Regions from separate parts of the Janibacter alittae genome, predicted to be linked through region 3. Evidence: riboswitches for the same ligand, from Rfam matches in the RefSeq annotation. Region 3 holds a riboswitch; each other region holds the start of a gene.
What was found. Region 3 has a riboswitch for cobalamin ahead of V1351_RS10550 (hypothetical protein). Riboswitches for the same ligand answer to the same signal wherever they lie in the genome.

Region 1: linked by a shared signal. The riboswitch ahead of V1351_RS01110 (hypothetical protein) and the one ahead of V1351_RS10550 (hypothetical protein) in region 3 are both predicted to bind cobalamin.
Region 2: linked by a shared signal. The riboswitch ahead of V1351_RS05280 (VWA domain-containing protein) and the one ahead of V1351_RS10550 (hypothetical protein) in region 3 are both predicted to bind cobalamin.

Annotation. Positions count from the first base shown of each region.
Region 1 is NZ_CP144913.1:228,077-230,339, reverse strand. Features, by position in the region: gene V1351_RS01115 (FecCD family ABC transporter permease) at 1-93, opposite strand, end outside; gene V1351_RS01110 (hypothetical protein) at 83-922, opposite strand; cobalamin riboswitch at 964-1,139, opposite strand; gene V1351_RS01105 (S8 family peptidase) at 1,217-2,263, shown strand, end outside.
Region 2 is NZ_CP144913.1:1,085,859-1,088,121, reverse strand. Features, by position in the region: gene cbiE (precorrin-6y C5,15-methyltransferase (decarboxylating) subunit CbiE) at 1-1,020, opposite strand, end outside; cobalamin riboswitch at 1,027-1,168, shown strand; gene V1351_RS05280 (VWA domain-containing protein) at 1,221-2,263, shown strand, end outside.
Region 3 is NZ_CP144913.1:2,198,060-2,200,322, forward strand. Features, by position in the region: gene ileS (isoleucine--tRNA ligase) at 1-589, opposite strand, end outside; cobalamin riboswitch at 856-990, shown strand; gene V1351_RS10550 (hypothetical protein) at 1,077-2,263, shown strand, end outside.

The DNA.
Region 1 (2,263 bases), 1.4 Mb from region 3:
GGAGACGACGGCGCTGACGAGGGTGCCGGTGAGCAGCACGACACACAGCGCCACCAGCGGCAGGCGCCGTCCGCCGGGGCGGTCATGAGACACCGGGCACCCCCAGGGGCAGGTCGGTGCCGCGGGCGGCTGCCGTGGCGTGGCGGATGATCCGGGTCATCCGCTCGTCGGGATCGATGTCGGGGCAGGTACCGCAGGCACCATGGCGCCGGCCGAGGCGGATGAGACAGCAGACGTTGCGCTGGTGCACCAGCGCCGGGCCGGTGGGCACGTCGATCTCCTGCAGGTCGACGAGCGGCCGTCCGCCCGGCCAGGCGGGAGCACCGAGAAACGCGTCCGCGAGGTCGGCAAGGTGGCGTTGGCGCTGCGGCGGGGTGCGGCGGTACAAGGTCGCGAAGGTCCCGGCACAGGAGGCGGCGATGCACCCGTGGGCGACGCGTTCGGTGATCCGGGACACCTCCCGGACAGCGGCCACGATCGGCCCCAGGTGAGCGGTGATGATCTCGCTGGCGGCGTCCTGCGCGGTGCCGACGTGGGTGGCGCCGGTGACCGGGGGCGCGACGCTGACCGTGTGTCCGGACTCGTCGAGCTTGACCCGCCAGGCGGAGTGGTCCATGTCCGGCACCGCCGAGGTCTGCACCCATGCGCCGATGGCAGCCAGGACGAAGCGGCCCGCGTAGTGCTGCAGCCCGCACGCCCCGCCGACGGCGAGATGACGCGTGGCCAGGCCGGCGCTGTAGGCGGCGACCAGGTCGGACACGAAGGGGATCTCGGTCAACCGGGTCACCGGATGCCAGCCGACGAGGCCGCTCGGTGGATCGAGGTCAGGGGTCAGGGTCAACGGCGCGCGCGTCGGTGCAGCGCGCAACAACTCACAGGCCTCCGCCACGAGGGCGGGAGGCGCGGGGACGGCAGAGCCCACGGTTCTCCAGAAGCATCAGGGGCCCGAATCGCGAGGCCCGGTCGGATGACGGTGAGCCAGCAGGTTTTCGGACTCGGGGTCGTCCCGACGGAGTTCCTTCCCGGGCTGGCAGCCCAGTGGTTCACACTCCGTCAGTCACCCTCACCGCTGCGCGACAGTTCCGGATTCGCACCGGATTCCCTTGCACTGGTGTGCGTCTGACTCACCACGGACCATAGCAGCGACTCCGCCCGCCACCGACGGATCCATCCGTAGACTGCCTCCCGACCGGTTCGGACGAAGGGGGCAGCACAGATGCGTGGACGACGCACCCGCACCGCAGGGGCGCTCGTCGCCGCACTGGCCGTCTCGCTCGCCGGTTGCTCCCTCCTCGGTGAGGACCCCCCTTCGCCATCGGGGACGACGACGTCCACCGCGTCGTCGGGCTCGCCGGAGAGGGATCTCGTCGAGACCCGGGCCCAGCCGGCCGAGGGGCGCGACTGGGTCGTCCTCGTCGAGGACCCGACGGACACCGATCGAGTCGCCGACGAGCTCGAGGGGTCCGGCCTCGCCCTGACCTCGCTCAACCGGGGCATCGGCATGGTGACGCTGCGCAGCACCGACGACGACGTCCGCACGGTGGCCGAGGACGTCGACGGGGTGGTGCACGCGGTGACCGACCAGAGCGTCGGCTGGTCCCCCGAGGAGGAGCCCACCCCCACCGCGGACGACACCTCTCCCGCGGGCAGCACGCTGCGCCCTCCACCTCCCCCCGAGGGCGGCGACCCCTTCGACGGGTGGTTGTGGGGCATGGCCGAGATCAACGCCGCCCGGGCGCGATCGGTGACGACCGGGGATCCGGACGTGCGCGTCGGGGTCATCGACACAGGTGTCGACTCCGGCCATCCCGATCTGGTCGACCGCGTGGACGAGGAGCGCTCGCGGTCCTTCGTCACCGACCTGCCCGGTCTCGACGGTGCCTGCGAGCACGACGGGTGCATCGACCCCGTGGGCAGCGACGACAACGGGCACGGCACCCACGTCGCGGGGACCATCGCCGCCTCCGCCAACGGGCTCGGCGTACAGGGGGTCGCACCCGAGGTCGGCATCGTCGACCTGCGCGCGGGCCAGGACTCCGGCTACTTCTTCCTCGGTCCGGTCGCCAATGCGGTCACCGCCGGCGCGGCGCAGGAGCTCGACGTGCTCAACATGAGCTTCTACGTCGATCCCTGGCTCTACTCCTGCCCGGGCGGCGCCCCCGAGGACTCCGCCGCCCAGGCCGCCGTGCAGGACGTGACCATCGAGCTGATGGGACGGGCCCTCGAGCTCGCCCACGAGCAGGGCGTCACGCTCGTCACGGCA
Region 2 (2,263 bases), 1.1 Mb from region 3:
CGCCCTCGTCAGGAGCGCCTCGTTCCCGCCGCCGCCGACGAAGACGGCGTCGGGCGGTGTCAGGGTCGTCAGGTCGGTGGTCGCGGTGTCGTCGTGGAGCACCTCGACCCGACCGGCGAGGCCGAGCGCGGCGGCGTTGTCGCGGATGCGCTGGGCGCGGGCCTCGTCCCGCTCGACGCAGGTCGCGGTGGCCCGGTCGGCGGCCAGGCACCACTCGAGGGCGATCGTGCCGTTGCCGGCGCCGAGGTCCCACAGGTGCGCTGCGGGGGTCGGTCGCAGCCGGGCCAGGGCGCTGGCTCGCACGTCGCGCTTGGTCACCTGCCCGTCGTGCGCGACGAAGTCCTCGGCGCGGCCCGGCACCGTGCCGACCGAGGACATGGCCGCCGCATCCTCAGAACGCACCTGCAGGCAGCACACGACGAGGTCGGCGGTGGCACCGGCGACGGCGTCCGCGCGGGTGGCGAGGGCTCCTTCGTCCGGACCGCCTAGGTGCCATCGCGCGGTGAGCTGCGTTGCGCCCCATCCGTGCTCGGTCAGCAGCCCCCCGAGGCGAGCCGGGTCGAGACCGTCGGAGCAGAGCACGACGATCCTCGCCCCGGACGCGAGGTGGGGCAGCACCGCGCGCAGGTCACGGCCGACGGTGGTGACGACGCTGGTCTCCTCGGCCGACCAGCCCTGCCGGGCTCGGGCGAGGGTGTCGGCGGAGAGCGCGGGGTGGATGCGCACCCGGTCGGCCCCGAGCAGCTCGATCAGGGTCGTCCCGATGCCGGAGCGCAGGGGGTCGCCGCTGGCGAGGACGACGACGGCGCCGCGGCCCGCGGCCGTGTCGAGGAGACCGGGCAGTGCCGGGCGAAGGGGGCTGGGCCAGGCCACCAGATCGGCGCCGGCGGCGGTGTGTCCGGCCACGAGGGCCAGATGCCGGCGGCCCCCCAGCACGGTGGTGGCGTCGCGGACGAGGCCGCGCCTGCCCTCGTCCAGGCCGACCCAGCCGTCATCACCGATACCCACGACGTCGATCACGGACGCCAACCATAGGCCCACCCCGACCTGTGGCATGCTGACGTCCGGCGCAGCCAACCGAGGAATCCGGTGCGAATCCGGAGCGGTCCCGCCACTGTGAAGGCCCCGTGGGCCAAGCCAGGACATCGGTCTGCGCTCGTCGGAGCGAACCCGCCCGGCGACGTCGTACGGCGAGCGCGGACACTCGCCAGGAGGCACCAGTGACCCGTCCCGGCTCCATGCCCAGCTATCCCTTCACCGCCCTCGTCGGCGCCGACGAGCTGACCACCGCACTCGTGCTCAGTGCCATCGCCCCGGAGATCGGCGGTGTCCTCGTCCGGGGCGAGAAGGGCACCGCCAAGTCCACCGCGGTCCGTGCCCTGTCCTCGGTCCTGCCCGAGCAGCACGTGGCCCGCGACTGCCGCTTCGGGTGCGACCCCGAGCGCAGCGAGGACTGCCCCGACGGGCCGCACTCCGGTCCGTCCACCACCCGGCCGGCGCGCCTGGTCGAGCTGCCGGTGGGCGCCACCGAGGACCGCGTCGTCGGCTCCCTGGACCTGCGCCGCGCCCTCGGTGAGGGAGAGGCCACCTACCAGCCGGGCCTGCTCGCCGAGGCGCACCGCGGGATCCTCTACGTCGACGAGGTCAACCTGCTGCACGACCACCTCGTCGACGTGCTCCTGGACGCAGCAGCCATGGGGCGCAACACCGTCGAGCGCGACGGCGTCTCGATCTCGCACCCTGCCCGGATCACCCTCGTCGGGACGATGAACCCCGAGGAGGGCGAGCTGCGCCCGCAGCTGCTCGACCGCTTCGGCCTGACCGTGCACGTCGCCGCGAGCCGCGACCCGCACGAGCGGGCGGAGGTGGTACGTCGACGGTTGGACTCGGATGCCGACCCGGTGGGCTTCGCAGCGCGGTTCGCCGAGTCCGAGGCCGAGCTGACCCAGCGCCTGGCCACGGCCCGCGAAGCGGTGCGCCACGTCCGTCTCGACGCAGGCACGCTGCAGACCATCGCCCGCGTCTGTGCCGGATTCGACGTCGACGGCATGCGTGCCGACATCGTCACCGCCCGCACCGCCGCCGCCCACGCCGCGTGGCAGGGCCGCGAGAGCGTCACCCGCGCGGACATCCGCGCCGCGGCACTGCTCTCGCTGCCGCACCGCCGGCGCCGGGCCCCCTTCGACGCGCCAGGGCTGGACGAGGACCTGCTCGACCGACTGCTCGACGAGGAGCCCGAGGACGACCCGCCCGGTGGCGGCGA
Region 3 (2,263 bases):
GCCAGCAGTACGGCAGCACGCGGAAGCCCTCGTAGACCAGGCCCTTGTCGTACATCGACTTGAAGGCCCAGATGACCGACTCCATGAAGCCGGGGTTGAGCGTCTTGTAGTCGTTGTCGAAGTCGACCCAGCGCGCCTGGCGGGTGACGTAGTCGCGCCACTCACCGGTGTACTTCAGGACCGACTCGCGGCAGGCCGCGTTGAACTTCTCGATGCCGAGCTCGCGGATCTCGTCCGTGGTCTTCAGGCCGAGTTGCTTCATCGCCTCGAGCTCGGCCGGCAGGCCGTGGGTGTCCCAGCCGAAGCGCCGCTCGACGCGCTTGCCGCGCATGGTCTGGTAGCGCGGGACGACGTCCTTGACGTAGCCGGTGAGCAGGTGGCCGTAGTGCGGCAGGCCGTTGGCGAAGGGGGGCCCGTCGTAGAAGACGAACTCGTTCGTCCCGTCCGTGCCGGGATCGCGCTGGTCGATCGAGGCCTGGAACGTGCCGTCGTCCTCCCAGTACCTGAGCACGTGCTGCTCGATGTCCGGGAAGGACGGGGAGGAGGCGACGGTGGTCGCGTCGGTGGTGGAGACCCTGGGGTAGGTCATCGCGGCGGCTCCGGGGTGCTCGTCGTGGTCAGTGCCACGAGGACGACGGCCTGTGCGTGCAGGCCACCGCGGTACCACCCCGCTTGTCCACCCCCTTCGGGCGAAGGGAGGAGACCGCTCTTGGTCGATCGGTCGTGACGTGACCACGCGTCCGGGTCTAGTGAAGTGCCGCCGGCACTCGTTCTTCCGGAAGGCTCGCCGCTGATGACGGCTCGAACGCCTGTGGGCACCCAGTGTAGGGCAGGCACGGGGACCGGTCGGCGGGTACCGGGTACCATGGTCACAGCACTGCCGGGAGGCAGTCGCGCGCGACTGGGGAAGCCGGTGTGATTCCGGCGCTGACCCGCAACCGTGAGCCACCATCGGCGAGCCGGACCACCTGTCGTGACGCGAGGCTCCACCACAACCCGTCGAGGACAGCGGGTCGAGCCCGACGCGCACCGCGTCCGGGTCCAGACCACCGGTCCGACCCGAAAGGTCGCCAATCATGCGTTCACTCCCCACCCTGGCCCTCACCGCCTCCCTCGGCGTCGTGGGTCTGGCCGTGGCTCCGGCGGCGTCCGCCGCCGCCCCGGACGACTCCGTCGCCTATCTCGCCGAGCGGCTCGCCGATGGCGGCGACCGACTCGTGACCGAGTCCGGCGGCCAGTCCTTCGACGACCTCGGCCTGACGATCGACGCCATCCTGGGGATGACCGCCGCCGGCTCCGGTGGCGACTCCGCTGCCGCGGCGAGCGACTACGTCCTCGCGAATTCCGCCACCTACATCGGCTCCGAGGACGAGGTGTACTCGGCTGCGACCGCCAAGCTGCTGACCTTCGCCACCGCTCGCGGTCTGGATCCGCGCACCGTCAACGGCGTCGACCTCGTCACCAAGCTCCAGTCGCTGGAGGAGGAGAACGGCCAGTTCGCCGACCAGTCGGAGTACGGCGACTACTCCAACACCCTCGGTCAGTCCTTCGCGCTCATCGGCCTCGAGCGCGCGGACGGCGTCAACCCCTCCACTGCCTCCGTGGGGTTCCTGCTCGAGCAGCAGTGCGACGACGGGGGCTTCCGGCTCACCTACGACAACCCCGACGAGACGGGCGACGAGGCGTGCACCTCCGACCCCGACGCGACCTCGATGGCGGTGCAGGCCCTGCACACCGTCGGTGGCCACGACACGGCGGTCCAGTCGGCCACTGACTACCTCGCGAGCCGCCAGGCGGCGACCGGTGGCGTCGGTGGCGGCGAGACCACCGAGGGCGCCAACGCCAACAGCACCGGGTTGGCTGCGGTCGCCTTCCGGCTCGCCGGGCGCGCCGATGCCCGTGCCCGAGCGCTGGACTACGTCGAGTCCGTGACCTTCGGCTGTGACACCCCGGCCGTGGTCGGGGGCATCGCTTACAACCGGGCCGACTTCGAGGCCGCCACGGCCAAGGGCGCCGACGCGCAGCCGGACGGGACCATCACCCGCACCACCGCCCAGGCGGTGCTCGGTCAGACAGACGAGTCCTACGCGACCGTCACCGCCGCGGGTCAGACGGGCGCCACGCCGACGCTCGAGTGCCGGTCCACCGAACCGGGCGACGAGACCACCGAGCCGGGCGACGGGGCGACCGAGCCCACGGACGAGGCGACCGGGCCCACCGACGACACGACCGGCACGGACACCAACGACGACGGGACCACGAC